Fulvivirga ulvae: one gene and its partner. The protein of the gene in region 2 binds, or shares a complex with, the protein of the main gene of each other region. Links are inferred from orthologs where the notes say so. Each region holds a gene or a part of one and is shown on either strand. Other genes may lie near its edges. The genes, in order: tsaE and tsaD.

Region 1 (16,013 bases), 3.8 Mb from region 2 along the record:
TTGGCCATTCACACAAATAATTGCTTTTTCATGTGGCTCAGATTCAACTATTCTATCGATTTTGGCTATAGTATCCGTCATATACCTGAATTCACTAAGCATCATCTAAAGAAGTAATTTATAACCCTCTTGAATACTACCGCCCACTCTCCAGGCATCCAGCTCCTCCGGTAGCTTTTCATAGAGATCGTGCCATTTCTCAAATGCCTGAAAAGCCTCATCCATTTTTTGTTTAGTTATTTTTTGCTGTTCTACGTTGATCTTCTGCTTTTCAAATATTTGACTAGCAAGTTGCTTATACTTGACCAAGATATCTCTGTAATCCTGCTCCAACCTCTCTTTTTGCAATTTCAATTGTGTTCTCTCCTCACTCTCCACATCCCCCATTTCATCAAATTTCTTCTTTACAGGCCTATATTTTTCCTTGACCTCCTCCTGCTCCATCTCTTTATCCATGGGCAACATACTCATATCAAATTTCAGGCCTTGCATTTCATTTTTAATTATAGAAAACTGCGCATTTAACTGAAAACATAGGAGCTTCATTTCTTTCATGGTTCGGATAGTGTGCACCCTCAACTTAGATTTCTTACCATATAAACTTTCGTACCAATGCATAGTCTCTAAAAGCTCGGTTGTTAAACCATCCTTTGGAAGTGCCATGGGCTTAGTTAGTGCTATTTGCACAATGTTTTGATTCACATGCTCCCCGTTCATCACCATCTTCGCTAGTATCTCTTGTTTGTTAAGCCCGAATGCCGCCAACATGCGGGCTATACGAAAGAATTGCTCTCCATGACGTGCTTCGTGAAATACAGTATCAGCAATCTGAGCCATGGTATCTCTATCTATGGCTTCTTTTTCAAACATAAGCTCATTAAGCTCCATACTCCACTCCTTTTCACTAAACTGCCCATAGGAGTCTTCATCTTTTCTCTTCAAGGTATATGTAATTGGAGGCACACCTACCTGAGTCAATGCAGCGTTGACCGCTTCCATAATCTTCATCGCTCGCTGGTTTGTATCTTTTTGCCCCCATTCATTTTCCAACTCCTTGGCCGCACCTAAATATTCACCCTTATCCAGAGCTTCCATACCCGTGGTCTCCTTCTGTTCATACTCCTCTACCTCTTCTGGAGTAATTACACTGGAATCAAGATGTTCAGTGATATCAAAACTTACCACACTGTTTTCTTTCCAGAATTGATAATCTCTTTCCTGATTCTCAAGGGCCTCATAATCATCAATGTTGCCCAGTTTAATTGCGTCAGGCTTTACTATTTTATAGTACATTTTTCCGGATTCTTTAATGTAAAACCACTGCACCCCATCAATAAGCTGGTCCCATGTCAACACAGGATCGCCACTATCTACCCATTTCATCTGCGCAACGCCATGACTAATGCTAGCAAAAATTCCGGATGTTACATCTGAAGGTGGCGAAGCATTTGCAGACTTTAATTGCAGACTTCTATCCCCCATCTCGTCAGCTTCTTTTTCCAAACCTTCATCATTATTGATTATTAAGCCGCTTTTCATCTGCATGGTGGGCTTCACTCTCCCCTGCTTTTGCTGCACCACATGCCAGGCCTCATGGGGAAGGTGTTGCTCTTGCCCAGGCCCAACATGGATATCTGTACCTTGCGCATATGCATGAGCCTGCATTTGTGCTGGCTTGGAAGAATTATAATGCACTTTTACATCATCCAATGAATATCCTGAGAGTCCCTCAATGCCTGACTTCAGATTGTCTGGTAGCCCCGTTTCGTTCTCGGCTTTGGAGGGTTGGTTGATAGCACCATTATTCTCACTTGACTGATTATGAGAAAAAGTCTGCTGAGCGGCAAACTGAGAAACTGGGTTTACGTTATCAACAAACTTACTTTGTGTATTAAAGCGGCCTCCGAATCTGGAGTCAAGACTGCTGCTGTTTTGGTTCAACCTATTTACAGAAGACTTACCATCTTTTGAACCTGTTAGTTGATCATTCATATCATAGCTGTTTTGGACAATGACTAAAATCATCTGGTTTGCTTGTCTTTACCCACCGAAAACCGTAACCTTAGTTTTCAGCTCCAATTCCGCCCCTTCTAATTAATCGTCTTAGTCACTTACCAAAACCGAAAATATTAGATCCTGAAATAACCACTATATGCCGCCTTACTGTCAAATACGGATCAATTAAAGCCTACTAGAAACCGATGAAGTCAATCTTAAGATAAGAAATTACCAAACAAATTACATCACAAAAATCTTGATCATTCAGAAGTAATGGCATATCAATCGGAGTACCAGCTGGTTATATATATTTTATGTTATTTCATTTTATACTAGTCGTTAACCTACGAATTACCCATTATAATTTTTCAGATAATCCTTCACCGACATGATCATGTCACGCCAATTGTTAGGGGGTATTTTTTTGCCGTATCCTTGTAATAGTTCAGCAATGTATCGGTTTTCCATGACTACGCCTTTCTCTTTATTACTTCCCGGCCCCAGGTCATCAGGTCCCAGTTCGGGGCTGTATCCATTTTTGGCTTTATTCAATATCCTGTCATTTTTCCCTTTAATTACCTCTTTAACCCATCCCTTCCAGTCTACGTTGCTATCTAGCGTATCTTTGCGCTGTTCCACACATTTTTCTATAAGCTTTTTCGCAATACCATCATTTTTTTTATTCAAAAGGTTCCTTTGTTTCTCAGAAAGTCCACTAATCAGTTTCGAGAGGTTAGACTTGTAAAAGAATACCCCAACGTGGTTTTTCATTAGTTTACCTTTAACCCGAGTGTAAGTAATCATATAATTTGCCAGCAGGGTTAGAACACCTTTAATATTATCCATATCTTCCTGAGTGTGTATATCCCAGATATTTAGCTTCTTCCACCTAAATAATCCGGAAGTCTTATCTTTATACTCATTAAATATCCAGTCAGACACTTCTGTTGCCGCCGCAACAGCCTTGGTCAAATTGCCCGCACGTTCCGCCGCTTGCGAATTATCACCTCTTTGTCGCAGCATTTCCTCAGCATGATTAGTAAAAACTTGTGGCACCTGAGAAAGCTTAACACCGTACGTAGCATGGGTGTAAGAGTTGGTATTTTGCCTTCCCTTTTTTTTCCCTCCAACTACCAATTTATCTTTAGCCTGCGGCATTATATCCTTAAGTGGCTTTCTCTGCCCCCTGGCCGCCATCAACCCGCTTTGTAAGTTATTCAGATCAGTCGCCAGGGTACCAATTTCACTATCAATGTTATCTCCGAATTCGTCCAGCGGTTTTGTAACGACCTCAATAATTGGGGCTCCACCTGTATCATACATGCTATTATCCACTACCCCATCACCTATTACCGCCTTACTTTCCTGATGGTCTACATGCAATGCCATATTTTCAGTTTCTCCCAAGTGTATATTACCATTAGCTAATTTCGGATCTTGATACTTACTGCCTTGTTTGGCTTCTACTGCTATGGTCAGCTCCAATTCAAAACCAAACTTTCCCTGTACCACATTATTCGTAGGATTGGCAGATTTTAGCTGCGTTGCTGATCCTTTGCCTTCTGATTGTAACGCTTTAGCTCCCATAACATCCGCCTCCCTTTCCAGATTGCTGTCATCGTTAATACCGACACCCTTTCCTTTGAGCTGTTTATTGGCCCGCACCCTCCCTTGCTTCTGCTGTACCACATGCCATGCTTCATGGGGAAGATGCTGCTCCTGTCCCGGTCCTACATGGATGTCCGTACCCTGAGCATAAGCTAAGGCCTGAAGCTGAGCAGGCTTACTGGAGTTGTAATGCACCTTTACGTCATCCATTGAATGCCCGGACAAACCCTCAACTCCTGATTTCAAAGTATCAGGAAGTCCGGTATTGTTTGTTGTTTTTGAAGATTGATTTTGGGAGGAGTTCTGCCGGGTGGCCAAATGGGTGACCGGATTTACGTTATCAGTAAACTGGTTTTTCACATCAAGATTACTTCCAAATTTGAAATCAAGACTACTGCTATTTTGGTTCAACCTGTTTACTGATGAATTCCCACCTTTTGAGCCCGTTAGTTGATCATTCATCTTATAGTTGGTTTTGGACAAATATTACATATGCCCTCAACGATCAGACCGTCAGGTTTGGTTGCCTTTTTCTAACCGCCAAATTCTTATTAAATAACGACAACTAGACTAAATTCAGACTAACACTTTATTAATCAGGTAAAAAAGGGATTGCACATTCAGTTTTAATCACACTATCGAAGCAAATTATTTTCAAAATACTTCCCATTATAGATGAATTAATTTTTATTCTTCTTAAAACCTGGCCGCCATCAACAAACTCAAATCCTTGTGTTTCAAGCCGAACTTTCTGGCAATAGGCTCGTTGGTAAGGCTTCCTTTATAGGTATAAACGCCATTCATAAACCACTTATGAGCAAAGATCATCTCCTCGATACCACCCTCTTCTGCTGCCCTTAAAATTGTAGGTGTAAATATATTGCTCAGTGCCGTGGTAGCAGTATATGCAACCCTCGAGGCAATATTGGCCACGCAATAATGGATAACGTCATACTTTCTGAAAATTGGTTGCTTAAGATTGGTTAGTTCTGAAGTTTCTACACACCCTCCCTGATCTATGGAAAGGTCGATAATAACTGAGTCTGCTTTCATATCTGCGACCATTTCTTCGGTTACCACATAACGCGCACGACCTTTTTCCACCCTCAGTGCACCAATTACTATATCAGCATTTTTCAAGCATTCCGCAAGTGTAACTGTATCAATCGTGGAAGTGTATATCTGTTGGCCCAGGGTATGTTTTATTCTTCTGAGCTTATAAATATGGTTATCAAAAACCTGTACTTCGGCTCCCAGACCTATTGCTGCGCGTGCCGCATACTCCGCCACGGTACCTGCCCCTATGATCACCACCTTTGTAGGCGGCACACCGGTAATCCCTCCTACGATTACACCTTTTCCGCCATTTGAGCTGCTTAAATACTCTGCGGCAATAGACATCACGGTATTCCCTGCTATTTCACTCATTGCCCTTATAATAGGAAAGCCTCCGACCTTATCCTCTATAAATTCAAAGGCAAGGGCCGTGATATTCTTTTTATTCAATGCTTTGAAATAATCAGGCGTCTGGCTCCCCATTTGAACGGCCGAGATCAAACCCTGCCTGGGCTTCATCATATCTATTTCCTCCAGCGTAGGGGGTTCTATCTTTAAAATAATATTGGCTTTGTATACCTCTTCTGCCGAGTAAACAATCTTTGCACCCGCCTCGCTATATTCTTTATCAGAAAATTTCGAACCTTCTCCAGCCTTGGTCTCCACCCAAACCTCATGTCCGTTATTTACCAATAACGCTACTGAATCAGGCGTAAGGGTAATTCGCTTTTCCTGGAGTGATATTTCATTGGGAAGACCAATAAAAAAAGAATATTTACTTCTTTTTACCGGCATTAATTTTTCCTGTGGGTATAGGCTGGACTCTTGTGCTAACTGCGCGAAGCCTGATTTTTCTTTCTTAGTCATACCTGGCCAAATCTATTAATCGCTTTACGGGATCTATAATAGTAATTTCAATTTTCAATATTCTATCAGGAAGTAAACCTTCAACCTTGGAAGGCCACTCCACAAAACACTGATCGCCTGAGTAGAAATACTCTTCGGCACCAATGTCCATTGCTTCTTCTTCATCCTTTATTCTATAGAAATCAAAATGATAAAACACTTCTCCTTTTTCATTCTGATATTCGTTTACAATGGAGAACGTAGGACTATTAACATTATCTTCAACTTTAAAAGCTTCACAAATTGCTTTTATCAGGGTGGTTTTCCCCGCTCCCATCTGTCCTTCAAAGAGCCATACACTATAGCCTTCTCCAAAAGAAATAATGCGCCTGGCCACTTCGCTCAACTGTTCCAAACCATCACATTTCAACTGAAGTCGTGGCAAAGTACTATCTACCATATTTCGAATTTAATGAAATTATTGGAATAATCATTTCCTCCATTGACACTCCACCATGCTGAAAAGTATCCTTGTAATAATTTACATAATAGTTATAGTTATTGGGATAGGCAAAAAATTGATCCTCTGTAGCAAATACATAGGTTGAAGAAACATTAATCTTTGGCAAATGAAGACGCTCGGGCTTAAAGGCTTCCATTATTTTATCGGCATTGTCATACCCCAGGTTTTTACCCTGTTTATACCTGAGATTAGTGTTAGTATTTCTGTCACCTACTATTTTAAAAGGACGCTTTACGCGAATTGTACCATGGTCAGTGGTAATGATGAGCTTACCTCCGGCTTCGGCTATTAACCTCAGCGCTTCTATTAGAGGTGAATGTTCTATCCATGACCTGGTAATGGATCTGTAGGCAGACTCATCAGGGGCCAGCTCGCGGATCATTACCATATCAGTGCGTGCATGCGACAGCATGTCTACAAAATTGTAAACGATCACGTTCAGATCATTATTCATCAGATTGCGTACATTGTCTACAAGCTGTTTGCCTTCAGTGATCTGTTTGATTTTGGTGTAACTGAATTTAATATTGAGGTTATTTCTTCTGATCTGCTTTTCAAGGAATTGGTCCTCATGATTGTTTTTCCCTTCTTCCTCATCTTCACCAACCCATAGGTCCTTATGCTTTTGTGACATTTCCAGGGGTAACATACCCGAAAAGATAGCATTGCGGGAGTATGCTGTAGTAGTTGGAAGTATCGAATAATAAGTATCTTCTTCCTCTATAGTAAAGAGCTCCTGTACAGCGGGTTCAATAACTTTCCACTGATCATACCTGAGATTGTCAACCACCAAAAAGAAAACCGGCTTACCCTGCCCTAAATGCGGAAAAACTTTCTTTTTCATCAACTGATGGGAAAGCAAAGGTTTTTCAGCGTTGGCATCGTTCAGCCAATCTTCATAGTTTTCATTCACAAATCTTGCAAATTGATTATTGGCCTCATCCTTTTGCATATTAAGCACCTCGGCCATACTTTTATTCTCCGTATCATCAATCTCTAGTTCCCAATATGTTAGCTTCTTGTATATCTCTGCCCACTCTCTGTGGCTGAGGTCTTCGTTAAAAGCCATGCTGATGTTGCGGAATTCCTGCTGGTAGGACAGGTTTGTTTTTTCGGTAATCAGCCTCTTATTTTCAAGGATCTTTTTCACCGACAGCAATATCTGGCTCGGGTTAAGCGGCTTGATCAGGTAATCGGCTATTTTGGCTCCGATGGCTTCCTCCATGATCAGTTCCTCTTCACTTTTAGTGATCATCACCACGGGTAAGTTGGGGCGCAAAGATTTAATCTGGGTCAGTGTTTCTAATCCTGACATTCCAGGCATATTCTCATCAAGAAAAACCACATCAAAGTGCTTTTCCTCACATAGCTCCAGAGCATCCGCTCCACTATTTACAGGGGTAATGTCATACCCTTTGTTTTCTAAAAAAAGAATATGCGGCTTAAGAAGGTCTATTTCGTCATCTGCCCATAAAATGTTGTATCTCTGCATACTTGTTTTCTCCTGATAATTAGTTCTTGAACATTAACTTAACTTGTTAACAACTCCTCTTGTTTTTCTTTATTTTAATGAATCTATAATTTCCTATTGCCTATTTTTGACCCCGGCCTGGAAGCAGGTGCCGAAAAGCAATAATTTCTTTTAACTCGTAACGGAATAATCGCAGAATAGATTGAACAAAAGAAAAATTTTCAACGATCCCGTATATGGCTTCATCAATATAAAAAGCGACCTGATTTTCGATATCATCGAGCATCCGGTTTTTCAAAGACTAAGGCGGATCAAACAGTTGGGCCTTACTGACCTGATTTATCCGGGTGCCCTACACACGCGCTTTCACCATGCCATAGGCGCCATGCACCTTATGACACGCGCACTGGATAATCTGCGAAGTAAAGGTATAGACATCTCCGATGATGAATATGAGGCTGCTCAGATAGCCATTTTACTTCACGATATTGGCCATGGTCCTTTTTCCCATGCTCTTGAGTTTAGCCTTCTTCAGGGAATAAGGCATGAAAGCCTGTCCTATTTACTAATGAAGTATCTCAATTCCAAATTTAATAACAAACTTGAGTTGAGTTTAAAAATATTTCAAAATACCTATAAAAAACGGTTCCTGCATCAACTGGTATCCAGCCAGCTGGACATGGACCGGCTTGATTACTTAAAGCGTGACAGCTTTTTTACCGGCGTTTCTGAAGGCGCTATAGGACTGGACAGGATCATCAGCATGCTTAACGTTGTGGATGACCAGATCGTGATTGAGGAAAAGGGATTATACAGCATCGAGAACTTCCTCAACGCAAGGCGCCTTATGTATTGGCAGGTTTATCTCCATAAGGCTTCTGTAAGTGCAGAAAAAATGCTTGTCAACCTGATTATAAGAGCCAAGGACCTCTCCCTTGGCGGCCACGAGATCTTCGCCAGTGAGGCGCTAAAAGTATTTCTGACAGACCAAAAGACTCTGGAGGATTTTCAGCAAAACGACACGCTCATCGCCACCTATGGCATGCTTGATGACTATGACATATGGGGCGCTATAAAAGTATGGCAGCACCATAGCGACAAGATCCTAAGCTCTTTAAGCACCCAGCTACTTAACCGTCAGCTATATAAGATAAAACTTAGCAATGACCCCCTAAGCAAAAACGAGCTCAAAATCCTGCGAAATAAAATTGCCGAGAGTTATAACATTGTGCGGGCAGATGCGCGTTACTTTTTTGCTTATGGTGAAGTAACAAATAAAGCATACATAGCCGAAGGACAGTCTATCAATATCTTAACAAAAAAAGGGAAAGTAATAGACATTGCGGAAGCCGTGGATTTACCTAATATCAAGGCTATCAGCAAAATTGTTAAAAAATACTATCTATGCTGCCCCAAAAATGTATCTTTGTGAAAATATAAATTGAACCCATTCTGCGCAGTTTTAATGGAATTTACCGTTAATCAAATAGCATCACTTTTAGGTGGTGAAGTAAAAGGTGATGGAGAATTGAAGATTAATATGCTGGCCAAGATTCAGGAAGCAAAAAAAGGCCAGATATCATTTCTCTCTAACCTTAAATACGAGAACCACCTCTATAGCACCCGTGCGAGTGCTGTAATAGTAGATAAAGATTTTGACCCCAGGAAACCGGTCGATACTACTTTAATTCTTGTTGACGACCCGTACTCATCATTTACAGTACTTCTTGAAGAGTACCACAAATTTATCAGCTTTCAAAAATCAGGTATCGAAGAGCCCTGTTATATAGGCAAAGACAGTCAAATTGGCGAAGATGTTTATCGCGGTGCCTTTTCATACATTGGCAACAATGTAAAAATCGGCAATAATGTGAAAATATACCCACATGCTTACATCGGGGACAATGTAACTGTCGGGGATAATACTATAGTAAATTCAGGAGTAAAACTTTATGCCAATACAATCATTGGCAACAACTGTGTATTGCACTCGGGTGTGGTAATAGGAAGTGATGGCTTCGGCTTTGCCCCCCAGGACGATGGTACATACAAAACCATCCCTCAAATGGGCAATGTAATAGTAGGCGACAATGTAGATATCGGGGCTAATACGGTTATAGATTGTGCTACTTTCCATGGAGACTCCACGAGAATCCACAGTGGGGTCAAACTGGATAATCTTATTCAGATCGCCCATAATGTTGAAATTGGCAAGAACACGGTGATTGCAGCACAATCCGGCGTAAGCGGCTCTACCATCATTGGTGAAAATTGTGTTATCGCCGGACAGGTTGGGATCGCCGGTCATATTGTACTGGCTAATAAAACCTCTATTGGCGCCAAGGCAGGCCTGGGAAAATCAATTAAGGAAGAGAATGCCAAACTCATGGGCAGCCCCGCCTTTGATGTGAAAGATTTCTACCGCTCGTATGCTGCATTTAAAAATCTCCCCGATTTAAATGCCAAATTGAAGCAACTTGAAGAAAAAGTACTAAATTTGCCGACATTTCAGGAAAAGCAGTAATGAATATCAAACAACACACTATAAAAAAATCCGTGACACTTTCCGGAGTGGGTTTGCATACCGGCGTGGAAACAAATATGACCTTTCTTCCGGCTAAACCGGGACATGGTATAAAGTTTCAGAGGATTGACCTCGAAGGTCAGCCGGTGGTAGACGCAGACGTTGATAATGTGGTAGATCTCTCAAGGGGAACTACTATAGAGCAAAGTGGTGCACGGATAAGCACAGTTGAACATACCTTAGCCGCTTTGGTAGGCCTTCAAATTGATAACGTACTTATCCAGCTTGATGGCCCCGAACCTCCTATTATGGATGGTAGTTCAAAACAGTTTGTTGATATTCTTAATGAAGCAGGCACAGAAGAGCAAAATGCCCTTCGGGATTTTTATGAGGTTCAGGACAGCATATTTTACAGAGAACCTGCAAGAGATGTCGAAATAGCGGCTCTTCCACTTGATGACTACAGGGTAACAGTTATGATTGATTATAACTCCCCCGTACTGGGAAGCCAACATGCTTCGCTAACCGATATCAGTCAGTTTGAAAAAGAAATAGCCTCCTGCAGGACTTTCTGCTTCCTGCATGAACTGGAAATGCTACATAAACACAACCTGATAAAAGGTGGTGATTTGAATAACGCCATAGTTGTTGTTGATCGTGTGGTAAAGGAAGAGGAACTCGAAAGCCTCGCTTCTCTTTTTAACAAACCAAAAGTAGAAGTTAAAAAAGAGGGTATACTCAACAATGTTGAATTAAGGTACCGCAACGAGCCTGCAAGACACAAGTTACTTGATGTGATGGGCGATCTTGCTCTTGCGGGTAAGCCTATAAAAGCCCAGATACTTGCTGCACGCCCAGGTCATGCGGCCAATGTGGCATTTGCAAAAAAATTAAAACGGGCAATGGAGACTTCTGCCAAACAAAATGCTCCAAAGTATAACCCGAGTTTACCTCCTGTATTAGATATCAATCAGATATCAAACATACTGCCCCACAGATACCCTTTTCTACTCATAGATAAAATCATACATTTAGATGAGGAAAGCGTATCCGGAGTTAAAAATGTAACCTTGAACGAGCACTTTTTCATGGGACACTTCCCTGGCAACCCTGTCATGCCTGGAGTTTTACAGGTAGAAGCTATGGCTCAGATAGGCGGTATCCTGGTTCTTAACACAGTTCCCGACCCTGAAAATTACTGGACTTACTTCCTGGGAATAGAGAACTTCAGATTTAGAAAAATGGTGCTCCCCGGAGACACGCTGGTAATAAAGTGTGATCTGCTGGCACCGATTAAAAGGGGAATAGCAAAAATGACCGGAAGGGCATTTGTAGGAAACACGCTGGTATGTGAAGGAACGATGACCGCCAGCATAGTAAGGAAAGACTCATGAACCAACCATTAGCATATATTCATCCTCAGGCTAAAATTGCCAGAAATGTAGTTATTGAACCATTTTCTACCATCCATAAGAATGTAACTATAGATGAGGGGACATGGATTGGGCCGAATGTGACCATATTTGAAGGTGCCCGAATTGGAAAGAATGTTAAGATTTTTCCCGGAGCCTCAATCTCAGCTGTACCGCAGGATCTCAAATACAAGGGTGAGGAAACAGAAACTTTCATTGGCGACAATACGGTCATCCGGGAATATGTAACAATCAGCCGGGGTACCGATGACAGAGACAAAACTGAAATAGGCAGTAATTGCCTGCTCATGGCTTACGTTCACGTGGCCCATGACTGCATCATTGGCAACAACTGCATTATTGCCAATGCGGTACAAATTGCAGGGCATGTCACTGTGAATGACTACGCTATTATAGGGGGCTCAAGCGCCATCCATCAGTTTGTTAAAGTGGGCGCTCACACCATGCTTTCTGGTGGATCATTAGTAAGAAAAGATGTACCTCCATACACCAAAGCGGCAAGAGAACCACTTACGTACTGCGGTATCAATTCAATTGGCCTGAGACGCAGAGGTTTTTCTTCCGAAAAAATAAATGAAATTCAGGAGATATACAGATACGTTTTCCTTAAAGGTTTAAATAACTCCAAGGCTCTTGATCTGGTAGAACTGGAGCTTGCACCTTCAAAAGAACGTGACGAAATCATTAACTTTATAAGAAGCTCCGATCGCGGCGTAATGAAAGGTTATTCTTATTAAAGCTAATCAGGTCCCGTATGGATGTATCCCTTCAAAATCTGGCAAAGAGATATAATAAAGAGTGGATATTCAAGGGACTTAGCTACGAACTGAAAACCGGGGAAAGCTACGCGCTGACAGGTTCAAACGGCAGTGGAAAGTCCACATTATTACAAATTATATCAGGATATCACCTGCCTTCCGCAGGTAATATAATATATAAGGGCCAAGGCGGACTGATAGCTCAGGAAGAGGTATTTCAGCATATTTCTATTGCAACACCTTACATGGAGCTTATTGAGGAGTTTACCCTTAAAGAACATCTTGATTTTCACTTCAAATTCAGAAAGATGAGAGAGGGCTTTACCATTGACAAGATCATGGAAAGCTGCCTTTTATTGGGCGCAAGAAATAAATACATCAAAAATTTTTCATCCGGTATGAAGCAGAGGCTAAAACTTGCACTTTCCTTTTACACCGAAAGTGACCTTGTATTGCTTGATGAACCGACTTCGAACCTGGATAGGCAGGGTACTGACTGGTACCAGGAAAGGATGAGACAATTAAGGAAGACTAATGCCACTATTCTTATTGCATCAAATCAAGAATATGAATACGAGGAATTTTGTATGCAATACATTGATATGCTGAAATATAAGTATTAGGGGTTACCATTCTTTACCTGTATATATTTATCCAAAATTGGAATAATATTATCAAAATATTCATTATTTTAGCCGGATGTTTGAATAACAAAATAAAAAATTTTTATCTTTCAAACTCATAATTTTAGTATTGTAAACTTAGTATTAATGAAAAATCTAACCTACTTATTTAGTGCAGTTATTCTGCTAGTGGTATTAACAACAATAGGTTGTAAAAAAGATGATGATCCAGGACTTTCGGAAGAGGAGCAACAATTAGAAGCATTAGCGGGAACTTGGGTTGCCACTACTGTTAATGACGGTGTTCAAGACAGGCAAGACTATGACGGTTTTACCCTTACCATCAATAAGGAATTAACCTACTCAACAGCAGGTGGACCTGATCTGCTCCCAATGCCTGAAGCCTCAGATTTTGTTTTTGGTACTAATGTAAAAAGCAGTATAGTTATTAACCCTTCAGATGCTAATATAGCTGCTACATACTCTATAGCTGCTGACGGATCAACACTAACCGTATCATTTACTTATAGCGGTAATGGTTTTGACAACACAAGAACTAACAGTGTAAACGGAAGCTGGACATTTACTTTCTCAAAACAGTAAGAAAGAACTTTATAATCATAAAAAAGCGACCTTTGAAATTCAAAGGTCGCTTTTTTATGATTGATCCATACTCCGGATACTATTTTAACTCAATTACGCTAATACCTGCCCCACCTCTTTCCACATGTTCATCATTAATTGAGGCCACTAATCCCGAATCCTTCAAGTAGTTCCTGATCAGGTCACGTAACACACCATTGCCCTTACCATGTAGTATCCTGATCTCCGGCATATTGAAAAGTAGGGCATCATCAATAAACTTGTCAACAAGCCCCAAAACCTCTTCAGCCCGTTTCCCTCTTACATCTAACGTAGAGCTGAACTCAGCAAGCTTCTGGTTCAGGTTCATTCCTGATGAGCTCCTTGCCGGATTTTTCTTAGCCTGCTTTGCCATACCCTTCGAAATTTTCTCCAGCCGTTTGATCTTAACCATAGTCTTCAGGTCGCCCACCAACACCTCTGCATCTTTACCCCTGATATCAAGTACTTCACCCACTACATCCTTATCAGTAATTCTCACATGGTCTCCTACTTCTACCTTTCCGGGAATTACCTTAAGCTTCATGTGCTCTTCAATAATTTCCTCCGGACTCACCCGTTCCTTCAACTGACCTAATCTTTCTCTTACCCTTTTAGTTTCTTTTTTCTCCGCTTTATTTTCACGGATATGCCTTATTGTTTTCTCTATCTCCTTGTTGGTACTTGATAATATTTGAGCGGCCTCTTTCTTTGCAGAATCAATAATTTCCTTTTTCCGATTTTCTAACTGATTATAAAGCTGGTCATACTTGTTTTTGAGATTCTTAACAAACTGCTCTGTCTCCCGTGCTTCCCTTTCCCTACGAATAATTTCCTGTTCTTGTCGCTCCAGCTTAAGGATAAGGTCGTCCACATTCATGGATTTGCTTCCGGCCACACCTCTGGCATATTCAATGATCTGGGGCGGTAAACCTATTTTCTTAGCAATCTCCAATGAAAAGGAGCTACCGGGTTTACCAATTTCAAGTTCATATAATGGCTCCAGGTTTTGCATATCAAACTTCATAGCACCATTCGCTACGCCTTCCTTCTGACCTGCATAGTGCTTTATATTGCTATAGTGTGTAGTAATAACACCATTACTTTGTTCCTCTACAAGTTTGTCAAGTATAGCTTCGGCTATAGCTCCTCCAAAATGGGGGTCAGTACCTGTACCAAATTCATCTATGAGGCAAAGTGTCTTTCTATCCGTATGCTTCAAAAAGAACCTCATATTGGTCAGGTGGGAGCTATAAGTACTCAGGTCATTTTCAATGGACTGCTCATCCCCTATGTCTATAAAAATGTTTTCAAATATTCCTGCCACTGACCCTTCACCTAACGGCACCAGTAAGCCACTTTGTAACATATACTGGATTAATCCAACTGTTTTAAGACAAACAGATTTACCTCCTGCATTTGGCCCTGAAATGATGATCACCCTTTGCCCGTCTTCCAAACCGATATCCAAAGGCACTACTTTTCGACCTGTTTTTTCATAGGCAAGGAACAATAACGGGTGCCGCGCCTTTCTCCATTTCATGTTCCTGTCATTGTTAACCTCCGGCATCAGGGCCTGCATCTCAATAGCTAAGCGTGCCTTTGCCCTAATGAAGTCGATCAAAGATAAGAATTGATATGCCTTTCTGATATCTTCAAGGTTCTCCCGCAAAAGGTCGGTAAGCGCAGTCAGAATTCGAATAACTTCCCGCTTTTCGGCACTTTCAAGTTCTCTTATTTCATTGTTCCCCTCCAACACCTCCGCAGGTTCCAAAAAAACTGTTTGTCCTGTCGATGACTCGTCGTGCACAAAACCTTTTATCCTTCTTTTATATTCAGCAATAATAGGTATTACCATTCTCCCATCCCTGATAGTCATGGAAGCTCCTTCCGGCACATAGCCGTCTTTAACAGCATTTTTATAAATACTATTGAGTGTCCTCCTGACCTGGGCATGCTTAGACTTCAGTTGTTGTCTCACTTCAGCCAGCTTCTCACTTGCCGAATCCTTCACATAGCCATTTTCATCAATCTTTTCACTGATTTTTTTGCATATACTTTCATCAAACTGCACCATACCGGTGAGCATATGTAGCTGTGGAAACTCCTGCGAACGCTTACGCAAAAACCGGTCGCAAGACAGGATCGTCTGCAACGACCTGTTGATGTTCAGAAACTCCTCTTCCAAAAGAAACATTCCTTCGGTTTTAGATCTCTCAAGGGCCGATGAAACATCAAGAAAATAATTTGAGGGAAATGGTTCGCTCGCCACCAGTATCTTCATAAACTCCTCTGTTTGCAAGAGCAGCTTTCTGATGTGGTCCGGGTTATTGCCCAGGGCTATCTTGTCAACAATACCTGCCCCCAGGTTGGAGAGGCATTTTTCCTTTAATAACAGTCTTATTTTATCAAAGCCTAGCTTGGCCTCTATATCTTTTGGGTAAAGCATTATTTTCCTTCTTCCTTCGTATCTTTTTTCTCTTCTTTCTCTTTCCCGCCTCTCTCATCACGGACCTCTTCTTTTTCTCTCTGCTCCTTCAATCGCTGCTCGC
Region 2 (15,929 bases):
CTGTTCGACTAAAAAACAACATCAACTGGGCTATCAGTATAAGTGTAACAAAATTCAGGTCCTGATTCTGTATACCTATATCAACGATAGACTGGGTCAAAAACGGAAAGATCAACTGCAGGATACTTCCCACCAGCATACCTATAAAAAGCTGGGTAATGAACTTCCTGTAAGGTCTTAAATACTTGAAAAGAAACTGAAATCCTGATTTATTTACCTTTTCATCCTCAGTAGTGTAAAAATCAGGAGCAGGTTCAAGAAGAAGCACCACCCCAATTTCCTGGCCTTTATCTGTATCACTAAGCCAGCCGTCGAGAAATTCCTTTTTTGTAAGCTTTACCAACCCATGCGCAGGATCAGACACCAGCACATGGTTTTTCTTAAATCCATAAACCACTATAAAGTGTTGCTGCCGCCAGTGGGCTATAAAAGGCGTCGGAGCCTCTTCCTTTAATTTATCAAAAGGGATTTTTGCAGCCAGTGTGCGGAAGCCAATAGATTCAGCCGCATCACTAATGCCCAAAAGAGAAACCCCCTCCCTGGTGATGTAGCTTTTATCCCGTAGTGTCTGTAAAGAATAACTTTTGCCATAATGCTTGGCAATTATCCTTAAGCAGGTAGGACCACAGTCCATGGCATCAAGCTGTCGATAATGTGGGAATTTCTTTAGCATAGGTTGATTAAAAGAGTCGTGAACTTACTAAATTGGTTTTAGTATGCCAAGATTTTATAGGAGTTAGAAATGATAATACGTTGTTTTCTGGTATAACAGCTTTGGTTAGAAAGAAATATCCCTGTTTTCAGGGGTAGTATTCTTCAACAAACGCCTTGGTATATAGCCCATATTTGTGGAGCCCAATCAGCTCACCTGTTAATTTCCATTACACAGGTAAGATTCCAGGTGTTTTTTGTTATGAATGCATAACAAATTAACCTTTCTTCGCCGCTTACCCTTAAACATTTTTAACCTAACCTAAAATTATGATGAAAAAAATTTTATCAGTGTTATCTATTGGACTTTACTTGATTGTATTCACGGCGTGTGAGGAAAATGAGGTAACGCCAGATCCTGTAAACCAGGACCAGAACCCATCACTCGACGCCGTGGCGCAAAACATTGCTGACCTGTTAAGCGAAGGTGAATCTTTTGACAATTTTACTGCCATACTCGAACAGCAAACCGTGGGTATTAAATTGGCAGAAGTACTCACAAGGATCGATGCAGATTCAAAAGAGGGTTCAACCTTCTCAAACCTAAAGGCCTCAGCCCAGTTTTATGATGACCAGTTAAAAACCAATGAAGCCCCTGAGGTAGTGGAGATCCCCGAAGTATGGCTTTACAAGCCTGCTGGCACGAATTCCGTAAACAGGCAAGATGTACTGGTGGCTTACCCTCCTGCAGGCAAAGAGGATGACTGGACAAAAGTAAAGGCCTATACGCTTGACAAAAAAGTAGTTTATCTCGATCCTAACGCAGAGCCGGATGTTCCTGTAATTGTAGTGGACAATCATGGTTTTGAGGCCTTTAAAGTTGAGGTGAGCTACATCAACAAACAATTGCAGCAGGCGGGTTTCCAGAAGAAGATGATCTCTTCTAATACTAAAGGAAGAGCTGCCGCAGCCGGACTGGAAACAACAAAGCTGGACAAAATCAGGCTTAATGATGATGAAGAACCCTGGATAAGTGGTTCTGCCGAAGTATATGCAGTAACTTCAGGAATAAGAAACAGCAGCAATCAGGCAGAAGTGGCCGTGATACCTATGTATTATCTGGACAAGGAGGATAAGGATTACTACCCTAACCAGGTGATGCTTTTCTGGGATGATTACGCATATCAGGCCGCTAACATTCAGCTTTTTGAAAAAGATGATAACCACAACTACCAGGATATGGTGTCCATGCTTGTTAAAGAGCTTACTGCATTAGCAGGAACGTTGAGTGGCCACACCTGGATTACTGCTTTGGGAGTCATAGGTGCCGCCATAGTTGATGCTCTGCCTGCCAGCTTCTGGACCAATGACGACGACTATGTTGACTCTTTCTACACCATTGAAAAGAACAGAAGTTACACTAATTATTATGGTGCAAGAGGAAATGCAAAAGTTAATATGAGTCCTTATTTTATACCTGCCAATTAAGGGCCAGGCAGAATTTCCGGGAAGGCTTACTGGTTTGTAGTAATAAGTTTCACATTGCGAGTTTATTTGCAGAACCAGTTGTTCCACTGATTTTCTACCTGATCCCCTACTTCGCATTAAACTGAGTTTTTAGTTAAATAAAAAACACCCCCGGATTTCATTCGGGGGTGTTTTTATTTTGAGTTTTGACCTTGGTGTTAAGAACTTAAATATGGAATTGCTCCTTGATATTCTCCGTTACCACCTTACCGTCAAACAGGTTAATGATCCTGTGGGCGTAATTGGCATCATAAGGAGAGTGAGTTACCATGATGATAGTTGTTCCTTCTTCATTCAATTCGGCCAAAAGCTTCATTACTTCCTCTCCATTGGCAGAGTCAAGGTTACCTGTAGGCTCATCAGCAAGGATTACTTTCGGCTTGGCTACAATAGCACGGGCTATTGCCACCCTCTGTTGCTGCCCTCCTGAGAGTTGCTGAGGAAAGTGGTTTCTTCTGTGCATGATATTCATTCGTTCCAACACTTCTTCTACTCTTTGTTTTCTTTCTGCTGAAGGAACTTTCAGGTACAGTAAAGGGAGCTCCACGTTTTCAAATACAGTCAACTCATCAATAAGGTTGAAGCTTTGGAACACGAAACCAATTGAGCCTTTGCGAAGTTGCGCACGCTGACGCTCAGAGTAGTGCGACACCTCGTGCTCTCCGAAGTAGTATTCACCATCAGAAGGATTGTCCAACAGTCCCAGGATGTTTAGCAGCGTAGACTTTCCACATCCGGAAGGGCCCATAATGGCTACGAACTCTCCTTCTTTGATTTCAATGTTTATACTATTCAGAGCGGTTGTTTCTACCTCATCTGTAGTATAAACCTTTTGTAGATTTTTGATTTTTATCATGGTATTAGTGTTTTTAATGATTTACCGACACAGGTCGGTTTTGACCTTTTATTTTTATTGCAATACAAGTACTTCGTTGTCTCCGAAATTGTCGTAGCTGGAGGTAATCACGCGATCGCCGGGCTCCAGGCCTTCCAGTACTTCGAAGTGTTCGGTGTTTTTCCTTCCCAACCGGATATTTCGCTTCTCTGCTTTAGTGCCATCTTCACTGACCACAAATACCCAGTTACCTCCCGTATCCTTATAGAAACCACCTACAGGTAGCAGCAATTCTTCAGAAGACTGACCGAGTTCGATTCTCAATCTCAGGGATTGTCCCCTTTTTTATCCCCTCAGGCGCTTCACCGTCAAACTCCATGTCTACTTCAAACCTGCCATTGGTAATCGTAGGATAAATATACGTTATTTTCAAGCGATAATCCTTGCCGGCAAAGGTTGTAGTTGCGCTAAGTCCTGTTGAGATTCTAGGCAGATAGAGCTCGTCTATAGGTACTCTTACTTTGTAGCTTCCCACTTTATCCACCTGACCTAGTCTTTGGCCCGGATTAACAGCCTGACCTTCAAATAATGGCTGTGTAGATAACTGACCTTCGATAGGTGATTTGATAATCAGGTTGTCCAATATCTGGCCTACGCCTTCAAGGCTCTGTGTCATTCTTCTTTCGGAAGTATTGAGCTGACCAAGCTGTCTAATCCTGGAAATCGAGTCATTTCTGTAGCTGGCATAGGTGATTTCCCTTCTTTTGAGGTTATATTCATAGTCTGCCTGAGTCTGCTCAAACTCTTGCTTGGAGATAAGCTTTTTTTCAAACAGCATCTTTTGCCTCTTGTACTGCGGCTCAAGTTTCTCAATTTGATTATCGATTAAAGCCAGCGTTTGCTGTTGCTGAAGGTCATTTTGCTCCAGTTGCAGCCTTGTCTGTCTGAGTCTGTTTATACTTTCATTCAGACTCGCCTCCTGTGTTAACACACTTAACTCCCTGTTGAGGTTCGAAAGTTCAACAATTAAATCACCTTTATTCAGCATGGCACCGCTTTCGGCATGGACCTTCTTGATGGTTCCACCTTCAATGGCATCCAGGTAAAAAGTGACACTTGGCTCTACAGTACCTGTCTGCGGTATAAACTCAAGAAAGACACCTCGCTTAACATTAGCAATGGTTAATTTTTCCTTTTCCACATTCAGGCGGGACCTTCTATCGGCAAAAAATAGCAGGTATGCCATAAATCCTACCACGGCTACTGCACCAAGTATGGTTGCAATGCGCTTAAAAGTCCAGGTCTTCTTTTTAATTTTTCTATCCATTCGGAGTATCAGTTAACATCGGTTTCTTCAATTCGAAATAGCTTTTGCCAACAAGTGTGCCAAATCAATATCAGGAGTGTAAAAGGGCCTCAGCTTGTTTTTAGCAGTCCGCCAACGTTCATTCATGAACGTGACCGTCCGCCACCGAACATTTTTTAACATCACTGTTTAGGAAGGTTGATTTTTTTTATTTAACATAAACCCTCCAAATAAAACGGATTACACTGATTACAACGAATTATACTTTTCAGCACCATAAACGGTATCAACTTTGTCTGATACTGAGACGGTTAAGCTCATAAATAAATACACATGGTAGAAAAGAACAGCAAAACAGGAAAAATACTGATAGTAGACGACAATGAAGATCTTTTAAAAGCAGCCAAAATTTTTCTAAAAAGACATTTTCAGCAAGTAGATCTGGAAAAGAACCCGGAAGCGATACCTACTCTGCTCAATAACGAAAACTATGACGTAATCCTGCTCGACATGAACTTCACGAAAGATGTGAGCAGTGGTAAGGAGGGCTATTACTGGCTGGAAAAAATACTGGAAACTGATCCTTCGGCGGTGGTGGTACTCATCACTGCCTATGGCGATGTGCAAATGGCTGTTAAAGCTATTAAAGCCGGAGCCACTGATTTTGTGCTCAAGCCATGGGAAAATGAAAAGCTGCTTGCCACACTGTTCTCTGCCATGAGATTAAGAGAAACGCGGCTCGAGGTAGAAGATCTCAAAACAAGGCAAAAAGAAATCAACCGGCAGATCAACAATAAGTACCATGATATTATAGGCCAAAGCGCTGCAATACACAAAGTATTTGAAACCATAGACAGGGTAGCTGCCACAGATGCCAATGTGCTGATCCTGGGTGAGAATGGCACGGGGAAAGAGTTGGTAGCCAGGGCAATTCATAAAAATTCTGGCAGAAAGGATCAGGTATTTGTCAATGTAGACCTTGGGTCCGTAAGTGAAACACTCTTTGAAAGCGAACTGTTTGGTCATAAAAAAGGTGCATTTACAGATGCCAAGGAAGACAGGTCCGGCCGCTTCGAGGTTGCAAACGGGGGAACGCTCTTTCTTGATGAAATTGGCAACTTATCCATGCCCCTGCAGGCCAAGTTACTCACAGTACTCCAAAACAGGAAGGTGAGCCGCGTAGGGTCCAACAAAGAAACCAATATTGATATTCGCCTGGTATGTGCCACCAACATGCCGTTATACGACATGGTCAAGGAGAATAAGTTCAGACAGGATTTGCTTTACAGGATCAATACCATTGAGATCGAACTTCCACCACTCAGAGACAGACTGGAGGATATACCTTTACTAGCCAATCACTTCCTTGAGCATTACAGCAAAAAATACAACAAACCAGTGAGTAAGATCAGTGATGCAGCCATTAGCAGAATGCAAAAACATAGCTGGCCGGGCAATATCAGGGAGATCCAGCATGCCATAGAACGGGCCGTAATTATGAGCAACTCACTGGTGCTTCAGCCCGAAGACTTCAACCTGAATGCCCAACCCCACGCTACTGCGGAAGGTGACAACGTCATGCTGGACCAATTTAAGCTAGAAGATGTAGAAAAAATACTGATCCGCAAGGTGCTTAAGAAATACAATGGTAATATTACACAGGCAGCGTCAGAGCTTGGGCTTACGCGCTCATCATTGTATCGCAGACTAGAGAAATATGGGCTTTAAAGATTTCCGGCTTCGTGTAGCGTTCAGGGTGGTCCTTATCGGTATCACCATGTCGTTGTTTGCGTACTCTGCTCAATATGAAAAAATGATAATTACCACGGGCCTGCTGGTCATCGTGATCCTTATTGAGCTATTTGAGCTGTACCGTTTCATATCCAGGACCAACAGGAAGCTTACCAGGTTTCTCGAGTCAGTTAAATATTCCGATTTTGTATCAGGCTTCTCTGCTGATAATAAATTAGGGCAAAGCTTCAAAGACCTTAACCTTGCTTTTAATGAAGTACTCGAGGCATTTAGAAAGGCCCGTGCGGAAAAAGAAGAGCATCTGCAGTACCTTAATACCATCGTTGAGCATGTGAGTACAGGCCTGATGTCTTTTGATGATGAAGGTAATGTTGGCCTCATGAATGCCACCGCAAAAAAATTCCTGAAAGTCGACAGGCTTCGTAATATAGACGAGCTGATAGAAAAGCAGTCAAGGCTCTACAAAGCACTGTTTGATCTGCCACCAGGCAAAAGTACACTCTTCAGGATTGAGGGTGACATCCAATTGGCAATACATGCCACAGAGCTTATCCTGAGAGCCAAGAAACTCAAGCTTGTTGCTTTGCAGAACATTCAGCCAGAACTCCAAAAGAAAGAGTTAGAAGCCTGGCAAAACCTGACTAAGGTACTTCGCCATGAAATTATGAATTCTATCACTCCCATTGCCTCACTGACTTCAACTATGAAAGACATACTCATTGAAGATCTGGATGAGGTCAACGGAAAGTATGAGCTAAACGAGGAGGCAGTGGAAGACTTGCAAGATGGCTTGGGAACTATTGAAAGCAGAAGCCAGGGGCTTATCCGGTTTATTGATGCATACAGGGATTACACATCTATACCGCTTCCCAAAATAAGGCCTGTCAAGATAGCTCACCTCCTGGAGCACGTTTCTCAACTCATGAAGGTGGAGCTGCGACGCGCCAAAATAGACTTCTCCTGCGAAATGAGTCATCCAGAATTAGAACTCAATATAGACGAAGAGCTGATCGAGCAGGTACTGATCAATTTATTGAAAAATGCTATTGAAGCCGTTGAGGAAACAGAAAACCCGTGTATTGAACTTAACACACACACTAATATGGAAGGTGGCACTAAAATCACCGTTACTGACAACGGACAGGGAATAATTATGGAAGCCCTTGATCAGATATTCATTCCCTTCTATTCTACAAAGAAAAGAGGATCAGGAATTGGCCTAAGCCTCTCCAGACAGATCATGCAGCTACACAATGGCACACTTACTGTGGAATCAGATCCTGAAAAGTTTACTACTTTTACATTATCTTTTTGAGGATTGGGCCGGTACCCAACTGAAAAGCTACACTTCCCGATAATTAAGTATCTGAACCAATGAATATTTTCCTGCCATCTGCATAAGCTTTACCCCAATTGTAAAGGCTTTGCAGGATCGGAACCAAACCCAGACCTTTATTAGTCAGGACATACTCACACAAACAGAGGTAGTACTGTTAATTTCCTTTTTCACCAGGGTCAAATCTTTTCCGGTTCCTTTAACTGCCTTGCCAAAACCGTTTCCCAAATACTTGCCAATCTCTTTTGCAACAAATAAAAATTGCCTTGCGATATAGAGTAAATAATTTGAGATTTCGCAGCAACGGCCGAGTTTAACTAGCAAGCCTGTAGAGTATCTTTTTTCGTATTTTAATCCACACTTATTTGAAGTATAAGACCCGGTAAGTAATCGGGTTAATGGCTAGTAATAAATGATACCTTTTTCAGGAACCCTTTCAAACAAAACTCCTCTTCCCGTTCAGATAAGGCTTCCACTCGTCACAATGGAAGCCCGAAAAGTCCCTGAGAAACATCACATAGGTAGGCCGGAAGGGCTTTATGCGTAATTTAATCCCTGCTTCATCTGGTGTATTATCTCCTTTACGTGCATTACATCTTTTACAAGCAGTTACGAGGTTATTCCAGGCTGATCTTCCCCCTTTAGACCTGGGTGTAACATGATCCAGTGTGAGCTCCCGGTCGGTACCGCAATACTGGCAGGAGAAGTTATCGCGCTTGAATACATTTTGCCTCGTAAGCGCCACTCCTTTATAAGGGACATTAACATATTTGGTGAGCCTGATCACCGAAGGCATAGGAAAGCTCTGGGATACAGAGTTTATTTTGTATCCATTAGCAGCCTCTACCAGCTCAGTTTTTCTGAGATAGGTCAGTAAAAAAGCACGCTGAACCGTGCAAACCGATATGGGGCTGTTGTCCTGATTCAATACCAATACCTTGCGGTTCATCCTATTAAGATAAACCCAATCTGGTTTTAAAACAAAACCGCCTATAAAATTATTCTTTAATGACCCTTCTGAGCGTTGAGAAGATATGCGTCACCTGTCCTGACTGCGCATCCACTATGCCTCTTGTGTCCAGGTTGTCGATCCTGACTCTGCCCGAGGCATGGATAATCTGACCATCTTCCAGCACAATACCCACGTGTGTGATATTTCCATTTTCTCCTGAAAAAAACGCAAGGTCCCCGGGCATACTTTCATCCGTAGAAGCTACAGCCACTCCGCTACGTACCTGCTGAGATGCATCACGAGGCAAAGCATAGCCGCATATACGGAAAACATTCTGCACCAGGCCTGAGCAGTCTATTCCAAACGGAGAGCGACCTCCCCAGGCATACGGAGCATTGAGATACTTCTTGGCTATCTGTTTAAGATATTCATATTCCCGTTTCTGGCTCAGACTTTTGCTATCGCCGTTAAAAGCCAGCTGCTCTTCCATTTTAAAGAGTTCGTTGGTGGATATAGGCAGAATACTGCCAATCACTATACTGATATGATGCTTATTATAAAGTATGCTTGAAGTCAGGTCAGTGCATATCTTGTAATCCGCACCATTGATTTGGTTGAAATATGCTTCAGAAATGGCATAATGTTGTTTTACATCTATCCAGCCTATGTATTTATCAAAATACATTTCTATTCTCAACCATTTCCTGTCTTCCGAAACCTGGTTAATCGTATAATGGTCGCCAAACAATAGCTGTGTAACCTGTTCTGATTTATCACTGGCATGCGCCCTCACCGGAATTACACTCAGGCGGCAAATACCTTTCTCATCTATTTCCATAGCAGATTAGTACTTAATACGTTCAAGTTCGCGTTTAACATCTTTTTCCTTGATGCTGTCTCTTTTGTCATGAAGCTTCTTACCCTTGGCAACCGCTATTTCCAGCTTAGCCAGTCCACGATCATTAATAAAAAGACGTGATGGTATAATGGTCAATCCCTTTTCATTAATCTGACTTTCCAACTTCGTAAGCTCTCTTTTATGCAACAGCAGCTTTCTTTCACGGGTAGTCTCATGATTATAAAACGATCCCTGAGCGTAAGGAGAAATATGAATTCCTTTAACGTAAAGCTCTCCCCGGTTGAAATAGCAATAGCCATCCATCAGGTTTACCTTACCTTCTCTTATTGATTTTATCTCAGTACCCTTGAGGGCAACTCCGGCCACATACGTGTCCACAAACTCATATTCATGTCGAGCTTTTCGATTCTTTATATTAATATTATTTGAAAATCTTGACTTTTCTTTCGCCATAGTGGTTCAAAGGTAGAGAATGTTTATTATTTTAAAATTATAGAAGTCGTGATTTATGAGATTTTTTAAATCACATATTATACATCTGCTGCCTTCTCAAATATTTCTTTAATCTTCTTTTTAGGCAGTACTTTTTGACCGGTCACTCCTTCGGCAACCAGTCTGTCACCCACACGTGCAATGTATGAACAGAGCAACTCATTTTTCTCAATGCGCTCAACAGTAGCTTCTATGCTTAATGTTTCTCCAACAAACGCAGGACCTTTATGGTTTATTTCCAGCCTGGTACCAATCCCCTCCTCCATTTCCTCTTTCATCTCCAGCACAAAAAGGCGGGTAGACCATTCTATCTCCCGGGCCAGGGCAAAAGTTGAACATACCTCGTGCACTACTTCATTATGAAAAGCAGCAACATCCTGTTTTGTTATCCTGACCGTGTACTTTTTTTTATCCCCGGGTTTAAAAATCGCTTTCATAATTTCAGATTTTCATACGCGCTTCCGGGCTAACGTCCAGCGAGCTGAAATGCCCCGTGAGGTATTTATAGTGCGCCGCCATAGCAATCATCCCCGCATTATCAGTACAGTACTGAAAATCGGGTATATATACATTCCAACCTTTTTCGCTGGCCAGGTTTGTAAGCTCAGTTCTTAAACCACTGTTGGCCGATACACCTCCGGCAATTGCTATTTCCTTAATTCCTGATTCATTGCTTGCTCTTTTTAACTTCTGCATCAGCATCTTTACCAGGCTGTGCTGAAGGCTCGCACAGATATTATTGACGTTTTTATTAACAAATTCCGGGTCTTTCGCTTTATTATCTCTTAAAAAATAAAGAAATGCGGTTTTAATGCCACTAAAAGAAAAATTAAGTCCTTGCATCTCCGTTTCGGGAAATTCATAGGCCAACGGGTCACCCTCTTTAGCATATTTATCAATAAGCGGCCCTCCGGGATAAGGAAAATCCATGAGCTTGGCACATTTATCAAATGCCTCTCCTACGGCATCATCCTGCGTCTCACCAATCACCTCCATTTCAAGAAAATCCCTCACTAAAACTATTTGTGTATGCCCACCACTAACTGTCAGACAGAGAAACGGGAACCTTGGCTTAGGATCATCAATAAAATGTGCCAATATATGGGCCTGCATATGGTTGACCTCAATTAGAGGTATATTCAGTCCCATGGCCATCGATTTGGCAAACGAAGTGCCTACAAGCAAGGCCCCTAACAACCCGGGGCCACGGGTGAATGCCACCGCATTCAGGTCATGTTTGGTTATGCCGGCATGGTCCATGGCCTCCTTTATAACAGGTACAATATTTTGTTGATGAGCTCTGGAAGCTAATTCGGGAACTACTCCTCCATATTTTTTGTGTACTGATTGCGTTGCAATTATATTATTGACTACTTTGCCATTTTTAATAATTGCAGCGGATGTTTCATCGCAAGATGATTCTATGGCAAGTATGGTAGGCTTCATTGTTTTTAAATTTTGGCGCAAGTTATTAAAAAACGTATTGTTAAGGCAATACTTTGGTTCATACTCTCTGTTTTCTTTTTATTGGCCCTTGTCGCGGGTGCAATACAGGTACCATACGTCCAGACCAAAATAGTCAATTACCTGTCCAAACACTACTCCGGCATAACCGGTTACAATATTACCGTTGAACATGTGGCGATCAATTGGTTTGATCTTGTTGATGTTGAAGGACTTAGAGTGATTGACCCTGAAGGTAACAGGCTCATCTATACCGGAGAGATAGAAATTGACTTTAATATAAAAGCCGTACTCAATAAAGAAGATCACAATATCGATGACATAGTCATTAATGACGCACATGTTTACCTGACCAAGATCACCATTGATGATACAGTAAAAACTTTAAATATCAATGAGCTGATCAGAAGGCTTAAGGCGCGCATAAGAAAACAGACCAACAAACGCCAGTATCTTTCTCTTGATCACCTCACGCTTAAAAATGCCACCTTCACTTACTATGATCAGGACCGTGACTCTATTAAAAATGGTTTTGACTATTATCATTTTACTTTAGATAGCATCAATGGAGAGTTTGTCAACCTGAACTCGGTAGCAGATACACTAAACCTGGAAGTTTCATCCCTGTCAACCATCGACAGAGTTACCGGGCTCGATATTAATCATCTCACCACGTCGTTCAGTGTCAGTCAAAGTGCCATGAAGTTTGAAGGGCTAAACCTCAAAGTCGGCAATAGTGTGATTAAAGACACCGTAATATTCAGGTATAGCAGTACCCTGGATCTCAATGAATTTAATACTAAAGTTAATGTGGAGGCCAATTTTGATCAGACTACACTGCACAGTCATGATCTGGCTCTTTTTGCACCTCCTTTTAAACAATTCAATGAATACTACTGGTTATCAGGAGATTTTAAAGGCAAGGTCAGTTCATTCACACTGGACAACGCATACCTCAGGTTTGGTGAAGGCACTGCGCTAAAAGGACGGATACGAATGTCTGGATTACCCGATTTCCAGGAGACATTCATCAACTTCGACCTGACCAACTCCTATGTGCGTATCGAAGATCTTAAATACTACTTAAAAAGCAAAACCTACAAACACCTTGATCCTTTTGAAAGGATTAGTTTCAACGCTAAGTTTCTTGGCTTCCCTAATGACTTTGTAGCAAAAGGTAATTTTTACACCGACTATGGCCTGATAAGCTCCGACATAAACCTCAAACTTGAAGAAGATGTAACCCGCTCCACATACAGTGGCACTTTGCATATGGATAACTTTAATCTGGGCGGTTACACTAATAATAAGATATTTGGCAATGTATCTGTAAGAGGAGAGATAAAAGGTTCAGGGGTTACGCTGGAAGATGCCAATTTTGCTTTGAAAGGTCAGATCGATCATATAGAAATAAACAATTACAGGTATGCAGACATCAGTACCGATGCCGAATTTGCCAAGGAGTTTTTCAAAGGATACCTCAGCATCAATGACCCTAACCTCAAGCTCACTACCACAGGATCCATTGATTTACGCAAGGACATTAACCTGTTCAATATTAAAGCCGATCTGGATACGCTTTTCCTCAAGCCACTTAACCTTTCCAAGGATGAGGTTTTTATAAGAAGCGAAATTGATGTCAACGCCAGAGGACTAAAAATTGATAGTATCATTGGTATAGCTAATCTCAAAAATTCATTTATCCGCTATAAAGATAAGGAGCTGGCCATAGACACCCTAAGCATCTCCTCGCTCAAAAAGGTGGATGAACGGCAACTGCTTCTTGAAACTAACCTACTGAACTTTGAAGCCAGGGGTGTTTTTGACTATACCATTGTTTATGAAGACCTCAAGCGACTTTTCTACGAATATAAACTCAATTTGAAGAACGATAAAGATGCACTCACTCAATATTATAAAGGAAAAAAGGGCCATACCTACAAAGATTATACTCTCGACTACACTCTCCATGTAAAAGATCCGAATCCAATATTTGACCTGGTAGCTCCGGATCTGTACATATCACCTTTAAGTACTGTATCCGGTAATTTTACAGGTGGTTATACCTCAATAATCTCAATGGATACAAGAGTAGACACATTGGTCTATAAGAATGACAAGTTTTATAATGACGAACTACAACTTAATATTTCCAAAATAGCTGATAGTACGAGTGTACTCGCCATGGTATATGTTGCTTCTGAAAGACAATGGATAGCTGATATAGAGACTAAAAACCTGATTTTTGAAGGAATCTGGAACAACCGTCACATTGATTTTGAGTTTGATATAGACCAGGTCAAATACGCCAATTATGCAAGGTTGTTTGGCTCCATAGATTTCCTTCCTGATGAAACGCATATCAGCCTGCAGCCATCGGACCTTCAGATCCTGGATAAAGAGTGGCTGATCGAAGATGAAAACCTGATCACGATAAAGGGTACTGAAATTACTGTAGAACAGCTCAGGGTGTACAATGAGCAGCAAAGTATAGCTTTAAACGGTATGATCTCAGAGTCTGAAGACGCTAAGCTAACCCTTAATGTTGATAGTCTGAAACTGGAAAACATTAACACCATTCTGTCGAAAGACCTGTCTGGTACCATGCATGGATATGCCGATATCAGCAACTATTACAATGATATGCATGTACAAAGTGAGATATCAATAGACCGGTTTAAAATTGACAACTTCCTGGTTGGGGACATCTATGGCACCAATATTTGGAATGATACCCAAAAACAATTTGACATGAGCTTTTCCGTAAACAGGAAAAAGGGCAAGATCCTGACATTGAAAGGCTATTATGCGCCAGCCAAAAATGAAGAGAACCAACTCAAAATGAGAGCATTCCTCGACAAAACAGAGCTAAACATACTTGAACCGTTCATCGATAGCTATTTTACTCAGCTTAAAGGTACAGCATCCGGAGAATTGTTTATCTCAGGGACTCCCTGGCAGCCTGTAATTGAAGGTAAGGGAACTATAGATGATGGTTTCATTCACATCAATTATCTGGGCACAAACTATAAACTAAGTGGTGACTTCTATTTTGAAGATAATAAGATCGGTTTCAAACAAATGAATGTGACTGATAGTCAAAACAGTACAGGTTCTCTATCCGGCGCTGTTACCCATCAGAATTTCAGAGAGTTTTTTATTGACCTTAATGGGCAGTTATCAAACTTCATGGTCTTAAATACGACCAGTAAAGACAATGACCTTTTTTATGGTACAGGCATAGCTTCGGGTACTATAAACCTTATCGGCCCTATCAACAATATGAATATCATTGCTCAGGCCAAAACAGAAAAAGGAACACGGATTTTTATTCCAATCGGAGACTCTGAGAGTATTGAACGTGAGGAGTATATCAATTTTGTAAATTTTAAAGACTCTACAAATACAACTATAAGCGAGGTCGGCAAGGTCGATCTCAGAGGTTTAAAACTGGATTTCGACCTTGACATAACCCCGGACGCGTATTGTGAAATAATCTTTGATATAAAAGCCGGAGATATTATCCGGGGAAGGGGTAACGGAGATATCAAACTCCAAATTGACACTAAAGGTGAATTTAATATGTTTGGAGACTTCAATATACAGGAAGGGGGGTATAACTTCACGCTTTATAACATCATCAATAAAGAGTTTGAAATACTCCCCAACAGCAAGATTTCCTGGTATGGTGACCCTTATCAGGGTATTCTGGATATTAATGCCACGTATAACCAGCTGGCCTCATTTCTACCTTTACTTGTACAGCAGGAGGCTGACCAGGTTTACGAAGATGTGGTTGAAATCAAAAGAAAGTATCCGGTTAAGGTATTTTTGGACATAGACGGCCCGCTACTATCTCCCGCTGTCAATTTTGATATTACTACGAGTAACCTTCCCCGTAACATAAAGGTTGCAGATCGTCCGGATGTGGATCTGGAGTTCGAATTTTTAAAATTCAAGAATAGTATCGATGAACAAGAATTAAAACGACAGGTATTCAGCCTCATTGTATTAAGACGTTTTAGCCCGCTTCAATCTTTTAATACGGGTGGTTCCATTACAAGTAGTGTAAGCGAGCTACTTTCTAACCAATTGAGCTATTGGGTAACCCAGGTAGATGAAAACCTTGAAATAGACTTCGATGTGGACTTCGACCAGTTAGATGAAGAGGCCTATAACACTTTTCAATTGCGCCTGTCATATACCTTTTTAGACGGGCGCTTACGTGTAACACGTGACGGAGGTTTTACCAACCAGGAGAACAGAACGGACATCTCCAGTGTAGCGGGTGACTGGACATTGGAATACCTGCTGACACCTGACGGTAAATTTCGGGCAAAAATGTATAACCGCACCAATTACAATCCAATAAACCCTACGGAAGAAAACCAGAACACCATAACAACCGGCTTTAGTATTATCCATACCCAGAGTTTTGATGAATTAAAAGAGTTGTTTCAGAAAGGAAAAGAAAAGGGAGCTCAGGAAGATGATGAACAGGAGAATGGAGAAAAGGGCGGGGATGAAAAAGACGATGACCCAAACACCATGAATAACCGGGAGGGAATAAAAGATGAGGATGAAATTGAATAGGTTTATTGCTCTTCTTTCCCTTCAGTTGATATTGATAATCTCATTACAGGCCCAGACTGACAGTACATTACAAAAAAAGAGGTTGAAGCCATTAGTAATCACTTCAACAATAGCATATGCAGGCTCGTTGGTAGCTCTCAATCAATTATGGTATGCTGACTT

What was found.
Region 1: the proteins of tsaD (region 2) and tsaE are in contact, whole or in part, in a crystal structure (PDB 6N9A), measured with the Thermotoga maritima proteins. The link is inferred for Fulvivirga ulvae from one-to-one orthologs. Residues at the interface, in WP_004082750.1 of Thermotoga maritima: Cys10, Asp11, Arg49, His50, Leu82, Gly84, Gly135, Gly136, Glu154, Thr155, Leu156, Asp157, Asp158, Ser159, Glu162, Asp165, Lys166, Arg169, Leu170, Tyr175, Lys213, Thr214, Leu217, Tyr218, Gln221, Arg222, Asn324; in WP_004082108.1 of Thermotoga maritima: Leu37, Gly38, Lys46, Lys57, Val59, Lys60, Ser61, Thr63, Phe64, Thr65, Leu66, Met67, Val69, Pro71, Tyr82, Arg83, Leu84, Asp86, Asp88, Phe89, Asp93, Ile128, Asp130, Glu131, Arg134.

Annotation. Positions count from the first base shown.
Region 1 is NZ_CP089981.1:459,706-475,718, forward strand. Bases 4,246-7,244 are described here. They hold tsaE (tRNA (adenosine(37)-N6)-threonylcarbamoyltransferase complex ATPase subunit type 1 TsaE), read right to left. Parts: upstream 5,969-7,244; coding sequence 5,522-5,968; downstream 4,246-5,521. Other genes in these bases: LVD17_RS02005 (alanine dehydrogenase), read right to left, coding at 4,303-5,529; porX (T9SS response regulator signal transducer PorX), read right to left, coding at 5,958-7,244. In the rest of the region: LVD17_RS01995 (eCIS core domain-containing protein), read right to left, coding at 106-1,992; LVD17_RS02000 (eCIS core domain-containing protein), read right to left, coding at 2,350-4,068; more of porX, read right to left, coding at 7,245-7,523; LVD17_RS02020 (HD domain-containing protein), read left to right, coding at 7,705-8,934; lpxD (UDP-3-O-(3-hydroxymyristoyl)glucosamine N-acyltransferase), read left to right, coding at 8,968-10,026; LVD17_RS02030 (bifunctional UDP-3-O-[3-hydroxymyristoyl] N-acetylglucosamine deacetylase/3-hydroxyacyl-ACP dehydratase), read left to right, coding at 10,026-11,420; lpxA (acyl-ACP--UDP-N-acetylglucosamine O-acyltransferase), read left to right, coding at 11,417-12,196; LVD17_RS02040 (ABC transporter ATP-binding protein), read left to right, coding at 12,214-12,840; LVD17_RS02045 (hypothetical protein), read left to right, coding at 12,988-13,443; LVD17_RS02050 (endonuclease MutS2), read right to left, coding at 13,523-15,910; LVD17_RS02055 (DUF4296 domain-containing protein), read right to left, coding at 15,910-16,013. UniProt on the Escherichia coli protein: Required for the formation of a threonylcarbamoyl group on adenosine at position 37 (t(6)A37) in tRNAs that read codons beginning with adenine.
Region 2 is NZ_CP089981.1:4,250,821-4,266,749, reverse strand. Bases 9,155-12,069 are described here. They hold tsaD (tRNA (adenosine(37)-N6)-threonylcarbamoyltransferase complex transferase subunit TsaD), read right to left. Parts: upstream 11,157-12,069; coding sequence 10,152-11,156; downstream 9,155-10,151. Other genes in these bases: LVD17_RS18165 (translocation/assembly module TamB domain-containing protein), read left to right, coding at 11,169-12,069; LVD17_RS18175 (thioesterase family protein), read right to left, coding at 9,749-10,147; smpB (SsrA-binding protein SmpB), read right to left, coding at 9,204-9,671; LVD17_RS18185 (C40 family peptidase), read right to left, coding at 9,155-9,197. Outside these bases: LVD17_RS18225 (peptidase domain-containing ABC transporter), read right to left, coding at 1-673; LVD17_RS18220 (DUF3103 family protein), read left to right, coding at 982-2,139; LVD17_RS18215 (ABC transporter ATP-binding protein), read right to left, coding at 2,345-3,034; LVD17_RS18210 (permuted SH3 domain-containing protein), read right to left, coding at 3,089-3,337; LVD17_RS18205 (HlyD family secretion protein), read right to left, coding at 3,309-4,340; LVD17_RS18200 (sigma-54-dependent transcriptional regulator), read left to right, coding at 4,653-6,047; LVD17_RS18195 (sensor histidine kinase), read left to right, coding at 6,037-7,386; LVD17_RS28720 (hypothetical protein), read right to left, coding at 7,430-7,513; LVD17_RS18190 (HNH endonuclease), read right to left, coding at 7,844-8,356; more of LVD17_RS18185, read right to left, coding at 8,406-9,154; more of LVD17_RS18165, read left to right, coding at 12,070-15,767; LVD17_RS18160 (DUF2279 domain-containing protein), read left to right, coding at 15,754-15,929.